Regions from separate parts of the Pantoea phyllosphaerae genome, predicted to be linked through region 3. Evidence: predicted binding sites of a transcription regulator. Region 3 holds the regulator's gene; each other region holds the start of a gene.
The links. The regulator CRP, encoded in region 3, controls carbon source genes, mostly activating them, when cyclic AMP is high. The targets are predictions, from matches to a motif close to ATGTGANNNNNNTCACAT.
Positions count from the first base shown of each region.

Region 1: the regulator CRP is predicted to act here: its motif matches at 1,031-1,048, upstream of epd (erythrose-4-phosphate dehydrogenase).
Region 2: the regulator CRP is predicted to act here: its motif matches at 1,482-1,499, upstream of ACR6A7_RS07270 (YjcB family protein).
Region 4: the regulator CRP is predicted to act here: its motif matches at 1,371-1,388, upstream of idnD (L-idonate 5-dehydrogenase).

Region 1 is NZ_JBPFDE010000011.1:55,503-57,707, forward strand. It holds gene tkt (transketolase) at 1-936, shown strand, start outside; gene epd (erythrose-4-phosphate dehydrogenase) at 1,234-2,205, shown strand, end outside.
Region 2 is NZ_JBPFDE010000004.1:50,579-52,783, forward strand. It holds gene ACR6A7_RS07265 (ATP-grasp fold amidoligase family protein) at 1-851, shown strand, start outside; gene ACR6A7_RS07270 (YjcB family protein) at 1,092-1,373, opposite strand; gene soxS (superoxide response transcriptional regulator SoxS) at 1,635-2,060, opposite strand; gene soxR (redox-sensitive transcriptional activator SoxR) at 2,144-2,205, shown strand, end outside.
Region 3 is NZ_JBPFDE010000006.1:221,787-223,991, forward strand. It holds gene ACR6A7_RS10790 (YccS/YhfK family putative transporter) at 1-835, opposite strand, end outside; gene crp (cAMP-activated global transcriptional regulator CRP) at 894-1,526, opposite strand; gene ACR6A7_RS10800 (OsmC family protein) at 1,827-2,205, shown strand, end outside.
Region 4 is NZ_JBPFDE010000002.1:306,558-308,762, forward strand. It holds gene idnO (gluconate 5-dehydrogenase) at 1-51, shown strand, start outside; gene idnD (L-idonate 5-dehydrogenase) at 165-1,205, opposite strand; gene ACR6A7_RS04675 (RraA family protein) at 1,677-2,205, shown strand, end outside.

The DNA.
Region 1 (2,205 bases), on a different contig from region 3:
ATCGCCAGCCGTAAAGCTTCGCAGAACGCTATCGAAGCGTTCGGCAAGCTGCTGCCGGAATATCTGGGCGGCTCTGCCGACCTGGCGCCGAGCAACCTGACGATGTGGTCCGGCTCTAAGCCGATCAACGTCGACCTGGCGGGCAACTATATCCACTACGGCGTGCGCGAGTTTGGTATGACCGCTATCGCCAACGGCATTGCGCTGCACGGCGGCTTCCTGCCTTACACCGCCACCTTCCTGATGTTCGTGGAGTATGCGCGCAACGCGGCACGTATGGCGGCGCTGATGAAGATCCGTCAGATCATGGTCTACACCCACGACTCCATCGGTCTGGGCGAAGATGGCCCGACGCACCAGCCGGTCGAGCAGCTGGCCAGCCTGCGCACCACGCCAAACATGAGCACCTGGCGTCCGTGCGACCAGGTCGAGTCTGCGGTGGCGTGGAAATACGCTATCGAGCGCAAAGATGGCCCGAGCGCGCTGATCTTCTCTCGCCAGAACCTGGCGCAGCAGGAGCGTACGCCTGAGCAGCTGGCGAACATCGCGCGCGGCGGCTACATCCTGAAAGAGTGCGACGGTCAGCCGGAGCTGATCCTGATCGCCACCGGTTCTGAAGTCGAGCTGGCGGTCGCGGCCTGGGACAAGCTGAGCAGCGAAGGCGTCAAGGCGCGCGTGGTTTCCATGCCCTCTACCGACGCCTTCGACAAGCAGGATGCTGCCTACCGCGAAGCGGTGCTGCCGAAAGCGATCGGCGCGCGCGTCGCTATCGAAGCGGGCATCGCCGACTACTGGCAGCGCTACACCGGCCTGCACGGCGCGGTGGTCGGCATGACCACCTTCGGCGAGTCCGCCCCGGCCGAGAAGCTGTTCGAGGTGTTTGGTTTCACCGTTGACAACGTTGTCGCACAGGCGAAAGCGGTGCTGGCGTCATAAACCCTTAGCCTGAAGAGAAAGGGACGCCGTCGGGCGTCCCTTTTTTATAGCCCGCTGAATTATTCCTCAAGTAATAGTCCGCACCCTGGCAAAAATGTGACGCAGATCCAATAATCAGCGGCGCGTTTGATCGCAGTCATTCCCGTTATTCCTTCCATGCTTTATTGTAGCTGAACCGTTTCAGTTGGCCGTTTTTTGGCAGCGATTTCGGCGCGGTGCGCGCGAAAATCTCCTGTACAAACCCGCGTGAAACGCTCAGGCTATCGGCACGTTTATGAGCAGGAAGTGGCAGAAAAGATGACCATTCGGGTGGCGATAAATGGCTTTGGCCGCATTGGGCGCAACGTACTGCGCGCCCTTTATGAGACCGGGCGTCGTGCCGAAATTACCGTGGTGGCGATTAACGAACTGGCGGAGGCGGCTGGCATGGCGCACCTGTTGAAGTACGACACCAGCCACGGCCGCTTCGCCTTCGACGTGCGTCAGGAGCGCGATCTGCTGTGGGTCGGCGACGATACCATCCGCATTCTGCATCACGCCGCTATCGACGCGCTGCCGTGGCGCGAGCTTAACGTCGACGTGGTGCTGGAGTGCACCGGCGTTTACGGCAGCCGGGCGGACGGCGAAGCGCATCTGCAGGCGGGCGCGAAGAAGGTGCTCTTCTCCCACCCGGGCGGCAGCGATCTCGACGCCACCGTGGTGTTCGGCGTGAACGAAGGGGCGCTTAAGCAAACTGACCGCATTGTCTCTAACGCCTCCTGCACCACTAACTGCATTATTCCAGTGATCAAGCTGCTGGACGACGCTTTCGGCATTGAGTCGGGCACCGTGACCACCATCCACTCGGCGATGCACGACCAGCAGGTGATTGACGCCTATCACAGCGATCTGCGCCGCACGCGTGCCGCCAGTCAGTCCATCATTCCGGTCGACACCAGGCTGGCCGCCGGGATCACCCGTATTTTTCCGAAATTCGCCGATCGCTTCGAAGCGATTGCGGTGCGCGTGCCTACTATCAACGTCACGGCCATCGATCTTAGCGTCTCTGTACGCGAGGCGGTAAGGGCCTGCGAGGTCAACGCGCTGCTGCAAAACGCGTCAGAAGGGGCATTTCGTGGTATAGTTGACTATACGGAATTACCGTTAGTCTCAGTAGATTTTAACCACGATCCGCACAGTGCCATTGTGGATGGCACGCAAACGCGGGTCAGCGGTCAGCACCTCATCAAGACCCTGGTCTGGTGCGACAACGAATGGGGCTTTGCTAAC
Region 2 (2,205 bases), on a different contig from region 3:
AAAAATTGCCCAACTTGCGTCAACCTAAGGTCTTCAACGAAAAGGTGCTGTATCGCAAGTTCGTCTATGGCGACTACCAGATTTACGGCCGCCTTTCAGATAAGTATTCGGTGCGTGACTATATCGCCGAGAAGATTGGCAACGAGTATCTGATTCCGCTGGTGCATGAGTCGACCGATCCCGCGTCGTTAAACAGCCTGCAATGCTGGAAGGGCACGGTAATCAAGCCGAACCACGCTTCCAACATGGTAGAGATCCTGCTGGAAGAGCCGGATGCGCTGCGCAAGCAGCAGATTATCAACAGCTGTTATAAGTGGCTGAAGACCGATTTTGCCAACGAGGCGCGCGAGATCCACTATCGCTATATCAAGCCGCGTATTCTGGTCGAGAAGTATATCGGCGACGGCAAAACGGCGCCGATTGATTACAAGTTCCATATGTTCAACAAGCGCGACGGCCGCTTTGAATATGTGCTGCAGGTGATCTACAACCGCTGCCAGCCGCAGCTCTCGATGAATTTTTACGTCAACAATCTGACCGAAGCGTTCCACAAGATTCGCGATACCGGCCTGGATGTAACGAAAATCGCTGACTCGCTGCAGCACGCGCTCGATCTGAGCAAAAAGCTGGCGAGCGATTTCGACTATGTGCGTGTGGACTGGTATATCCACGAAGATCATATCTACTTCGGCGAGCTGACCTTTACGCCGGGCGCAGGTCTGGTGACGGGACTGGATCGTGGGCTTAATCAGATGATGGGAGATATGTGGATTCAGGATCGCCGCGGCACGCAGATACCGGGCGTTTCGGTGCAGGACGTGAACATCCCTGCGCTGTTGAAGAAAGTTTGAGTCACACAGCAAAATAAAAAACCCCGCGCTGCGGGGTTTTTTATTACAGACGGCTAACGAAGCCAAAACGAAGCTGGCATGGGCCGAAGAGCAAAGCGTCCCGCGCCATGGAAGGCGCGGGCCGAGCGAGCATGGATGCGTTAAGCGACTTTGCGATCGGGCCATGCCAGCTTCGTCAGCTCTGTGTAATCACAGCAAAATAAAAAACCCCGCGCTGCGGGGTTTTTTATTGGCTAACGATTAAGGCATTGGCCAGTCGGGCGGGGTCTGGCTCATCACCTGAATAAAGGTATCCTTAGTCACCAGCATAAAGTGATGCACGTTTTCCATGCTCAGCGAGATGCCCAGCAGCCCCATCACGAACCAGCAGGTCATCCCGAGACCGACGCCGCCGCACATAAACGCCATCACGTGATGGCTGCTCTGGCGGAATTTAATTTTAAGGGTGCTGGCAAAAAACATCATGATTGCGCTGAGCAGTTCCCAGCGCATGACAATCAAGCTGGTGGTTAGGGTCGCCATCGACTTAAGCCTCTGAATCTAAGTGATTATCCCTGACGGTTACCGGACATCACTGGCGACGAAAAGCGTGGTCAGGGAAAGGCTTTTCGCCGTCATAAAGGGTGTAATGTGTGAGCTGGGTCACATTATATCACCAGATTTGATTTTTTGAACAAACTTTGTACCTGGTATGGTAGAAAGTTTTTATCGCAATGTTGGCGGTGACATGAGGCTATCAGGCGAGGAAAACGGCAAGGTGCGCCCGCTAAGGGCGCCTGGGGCTTAGCGAACCGGGCAGCATTCCCCGGTGGTGCGCTGGGTATAGCTTGCCGCAGGTTCGCTGCAGTCGAAGCTCAGCATGCGTGGACGCTGAATCGCCTGGCGACGCATAAAGTGGCGATAGGCGGTTGGCGTCTGCGAAAACTGACGGCGGAAAACGCGGGAAAAGGTCTGCTGTGAGTCATAGCCATACTGCATCGCGATATCAAATACCGGACGCTGCGTCTGGCGCAGCGCTTCCGCCGCCAGCGTCAGGCGACGTTCACGAATATAGCCACCCAGCGTCTGTTTCGTCACGGTACGGAACATACGCTGCAGGTGCCATTTTGAGTAGCCAGACCTGGCCGCCACTTCATCGATCGACAGCGTCTTATCCAGGTTTTGGTCGATCCAGCGCGTCAGGGAGTGAATGATCTCTTCTTGCATCATAATCTCGTCCTTTAGTTCTGAGGGATTCGTTATTTGACGGAGGCGAGTATAATTCCTCAAGTTAACTTGAGGTAAAGAGCCAGATGAAAAAAGATCGCAACTACCCGAAACCGGTTCTGACACCGGGCGAAGTCGCGCGCCGCAG
Region 3 (2,205 bases):
GCGCGCGCAGCCGCGCCGAGATGATTTTGGCGTTCCAGCGGATCACCGCTTCCGCATGGCTGCGCTCTACCAGCTTCTGCACCTCTTCCGGCTGATGCAGGCTGACGGAGATATGCTCCTGCAGGTCGAGCGCCACCTGGAACGCGCGCGTCAGACGTTTATGGCTGTTGTCGCGGCTGGCGGAGAGCATATGCATCTGCTGATAACAGGTATTGATCAGATCGACCGCTTTCTGCTGGCGCGCCAGCAGCGGCGGCAGCGCCTTTTCCGGGTCGGTAAGCTGGGTCAGCAGGGTATATTTCGCGTCGCAGTAGTCCGCCAGCTCGCGGTAGATCAGGCTCAGGGTTTCGCGCATCGGCTGCTCTTTCCAGAGCCAGAACCAGAACCAGTTAAAGAGTCCGTACCAGAGCGTGCCGCCGATATAGAGCAGCGGTGGCACATAGATTGGCATGCGGCCGATCAGGCTCAGGGTAAAGATGGCCGCCACCAGCGTGCCGGAGAGCAGACGGCCGTGCAGCGGGCTGATTTCGCCGGTGACGCCCAGCAGCAGCGGCAGGGCAAAGAGCACCGCAGGCAGCGGTACCCCTTTCAGGGTTAATAGCTGGATGAGAAAGCTGCCGAGCGCGAACAGCGAGCCGCCGACGATCAGACGTTTGAAGAAGCGTTTATGGGGCGTATCCAGGCCCGCCACGTTGCAGCAGGCGGGAACCAGAGAGAAGAGCAGCCCTTTTTGCAGATCGCCGAATAACCAGCCGAGCGCCACCGGAATGCAGAGCACCAGCGTCTGCCGCAGGGCATAGTTAACTTCGGGGTGATAGATGATTCGGCGCCACATCACTTCACTAAAAGCAGTAGCGGCGTAACGGTGACATCACGCCGTGTATGAGAGGAAATCAGCGGGTGCCGTAAACGACAATGGTTTTGCCGTGTGCGGAAATCAGATTCTGGTCTTCCAACATTTTCAAAATGCGGCCCACGGTTTCGCGCGAGCAACCAACGATTTGGCCAATTTCCTGACGAGTAATTTTGATTTGCATGCCGTCGGGATGCGTCATGGCGTCTGGCTGCTTCGCCAGGTTAAGCAGGGTTTGTGCAATACGTCCGGTCACGTCGAGGAAAGCTAAATTGCCCACTTTTTCCGATGTAACCTGCAGACGGCGCGCCATCTGCGAAGAGAGACGCATTAAAATATCCGGATTCACCTGGATAAGCTGGCGGAATTTCTTGTAGGAAATTTCCGCTACTTCGCACGCGGTTTTCGCACGTACCCAGGCGCTGCGCTCCTGACCTTCTTCAAACAGGCCAAGCTCACCGATAAAATCACCCTGATTCAGGTAAGAGAGGATCATCTCTTTGCCCTCTTCATCTTTGATCAGCACCGCAACGGAACCTTTCACGATGTAGTAGAGGGTTTCAGCCTTCTCACCCTGATGAATCAGCGTACTTTTGGATGGATATTTGTGAATATGGCAATGGGACAGGAACCATTCGAGTGTAGGGTCTGTTTGCGGTTTGCCGAGAACCATTCGCTATTATCCTCTATTGTAATCGTGCCCAAAACGCGGGGGGATTAATCCCTGCCAGGCGATGAAAGCTTCAAGCGTTTCTCCTGAAGGAGATTATTCGGGCCTTATTTTGCGCCAGGCGCTTGATGTGTCCCGTCTTCGTCCTTAACAGAACGAACTATTTTCAGCACTGTTTGTAGCACAGCTTTTGCCGACTGTCTTCTGTTGTCTCGCTTCAGCAGAGGGGGGATTACTCTGGATTGCTGTTTGTCAGGCGAACGCGTACTCTGGCGGCAAACGGGCTATTCTTGAGGTGGAAACATGCAGGCAAGAGTGAAGTGGGTCGAAGGATTAACCTTTCTCGGTGAGTCGTCGTCAGGGCATCAGATCCTGATGGACGGCAACTCGGGCGATAAAGCGCCCAGTCCGATGGAGATGGTGCTGATGGCCGCGGGCGGCTGCAGCGCCATCGACGTGGTCTCTATTTTGCAAAAAGGCCGTAACGATGTGGTGGACTGCGAGGTGAAACTCACCTCGGAGCGTCGTGAAGAGGCGCCGCGCCTGTTTACCCATATCAATCTGCATTTCGTGGTGACCGGCAAGGCGCTGAGCGATAAAGCGGTGGCGCGCGCGGTGGATCTCTCGGCGGAGAAGTACTGTTCGGTGGCGTTAATGCTGGGCAAGGGCGTAGAGATGACCC
Region 4 (2,205 bases), on a different contig from region 3:
ATCAATGGTCATCTTATCTTTGTGGATGGTGGCATGCTGGCTGCTGTGTAACGAAAACCCGCTTTTCAGTCAGGGTTACGTGGCCTGACTGAATGCTGCAATGATCTCTTATCAAAGAAGCCGGCCCACGCTCTGCCGGCTCGTCCCTGTTCGATAATTATCATTCAGAACAGAAGCTGAATTTTTGCATAGCGCGATTTATCGGCTGCCATCTCAAAAGCCTGCGCGGCTTCATTAATGCCGACTTCTGCTGACAAAAGAGGAAGCGGATCTATTTTGCGACTTTCCAGCCAGTTAACTGCAATGTTGAACTCATCCACAAAGCGGAATGACCCTTTTAGCTGGATCTCTTTCACCAGCAGGCTTCCCAGGGGATAATCGACGCTGGCCGCTCCCATTCCTAGCTGAACTATCGTTCCGGCAGGGCGCACAAAGCTAACTGCTGACGAGATCGCCGCAGCCGCGCCTGATGCCTCGAAGCAGACATCAAAGTAGCCCCCTCCCTCGCGCCAGAGATGCGCCTGCTGCTCATCGCGCGGATCGATCGCCGCTGTGGCTCCCATAGCGAGCGCAAGATCCCGACAGCGTTCGCTGATATCGGTGGCGATAACCTCAGACGCGCCGGAAGCCAGCGCGGCCGCAATGACAAGACAGCCGATAGGCCCCGCGCCCGTCACCAGCACGCGTTTGCCGACCATTTCGCCCGCCTGACGTACCGCATGTATACAGACGGCCAGGGGTTCGGCGAATACCAACCGTTTGGGATCACCATCGGGATGACAAGGCACGCACTGCTGCGGATCGAGTGCTACGTACTGTGCAAATCCGCCATTTACATGCGGGAAGAATTGTGCGCTGCCCATAAAACGCATTGAGCGGCACAGATTCTGATGCCCCTCTTCGCAAAATTTACATCTTCTGCAGGGACGGGAAGGATTTACCGCGACGCGCTGGCCCGCTAACAGACCACTCGTGGCGGGTGCGTACTCGACTGTCCCGATCAGCTCGTGCCCAAGAACCATAGACGCCTTGAGAACAGACATGCCTGCGCGTCCGTGAAGGTAATAGTGAATGTCCGAACCGCAGATACCGCCGCGTTCGACTTTGATCAATACCTCTTCATCACGCCACTCCACCATGTGATTTTCACAGCGGACATCATGTGCTTTATGAACAGTGACCGCCTTAACTTCTTTTTGCTGCATATTACTTCCTCAGATTCAGATTCAGATTAATCCCAATAAAAATGAAATGCTCTTTTCAGGTGCACAAGTAAGGTGCATTGAAAATCTAACGACATTTTTTAAGCCTCAGGAATTAAGGGCTTTTGAATAACAATTAATTTTTTTCTCCACCCTGTTGCACTTTTATTGTGATGAAGATCTATTTAATTTACTTTGGCGCACTAATTTTGTGCTTTGCGTCAAAATTTAACATAAGAAAACGATATATTTAGAGGTCACGTTAAAGCGCTAAAGCCGCGCCACATTAATATCATTAAAAAATCCATATAATCATAGGCTTGAAAGGATTACACCTAAAAAGTAATTGGTATTTTTCTGAGCCCGGTAATTTTACTGGCAATTTATCCTGTAAAAAAAGTGTTGCAAATGTAATTTTTAAAATGATAAAAGATTCTCAGTTGATAATCAATTTTCATTTAAAGGATGCCCGATATGTCATTAGAAACTGCTGACGTGCGTATTTCATCACCCTGGGAGCGCCCGGAGAAAAAATGGCTTTCAGCCTTCGCTGAGTTCCCCGTTGCAAACATTGGCGACGCCATGGAAAGGTTAAATATGTGTGATGCAGGCATCACTCCAGTCACCAGCAATACGGCCTTTGTGGGTTTTGCTTTTCCCGTTCTGGTCACAGCGGGGGATAACGCGGCCGTCATCAAATCCCTTAATTACATTCAGCCCGGCGACGTCATGATGATTAATGGGCTTGGTCATATCGACCGTGCGCTGGTCGGCGAGCAGCTTACACAGCGATTTCAGCATGCAGGCGCGGTAGCACAGGTCATTGACGGAGCCATCCGCGATCGCAAAGTGATTGAATCTAGCGGCCTGCCGACCTTTTGTCGTGGCATAACGCCAGCTGGGCCTTTTAAAAACGGGCCTGGCGTCATTGGTGAGCCCGTCGCGATTGGCGGAGTGGTATGCAGAGCCGGAGATATCGTGGTAGGTGATGAGGATGGCGTCA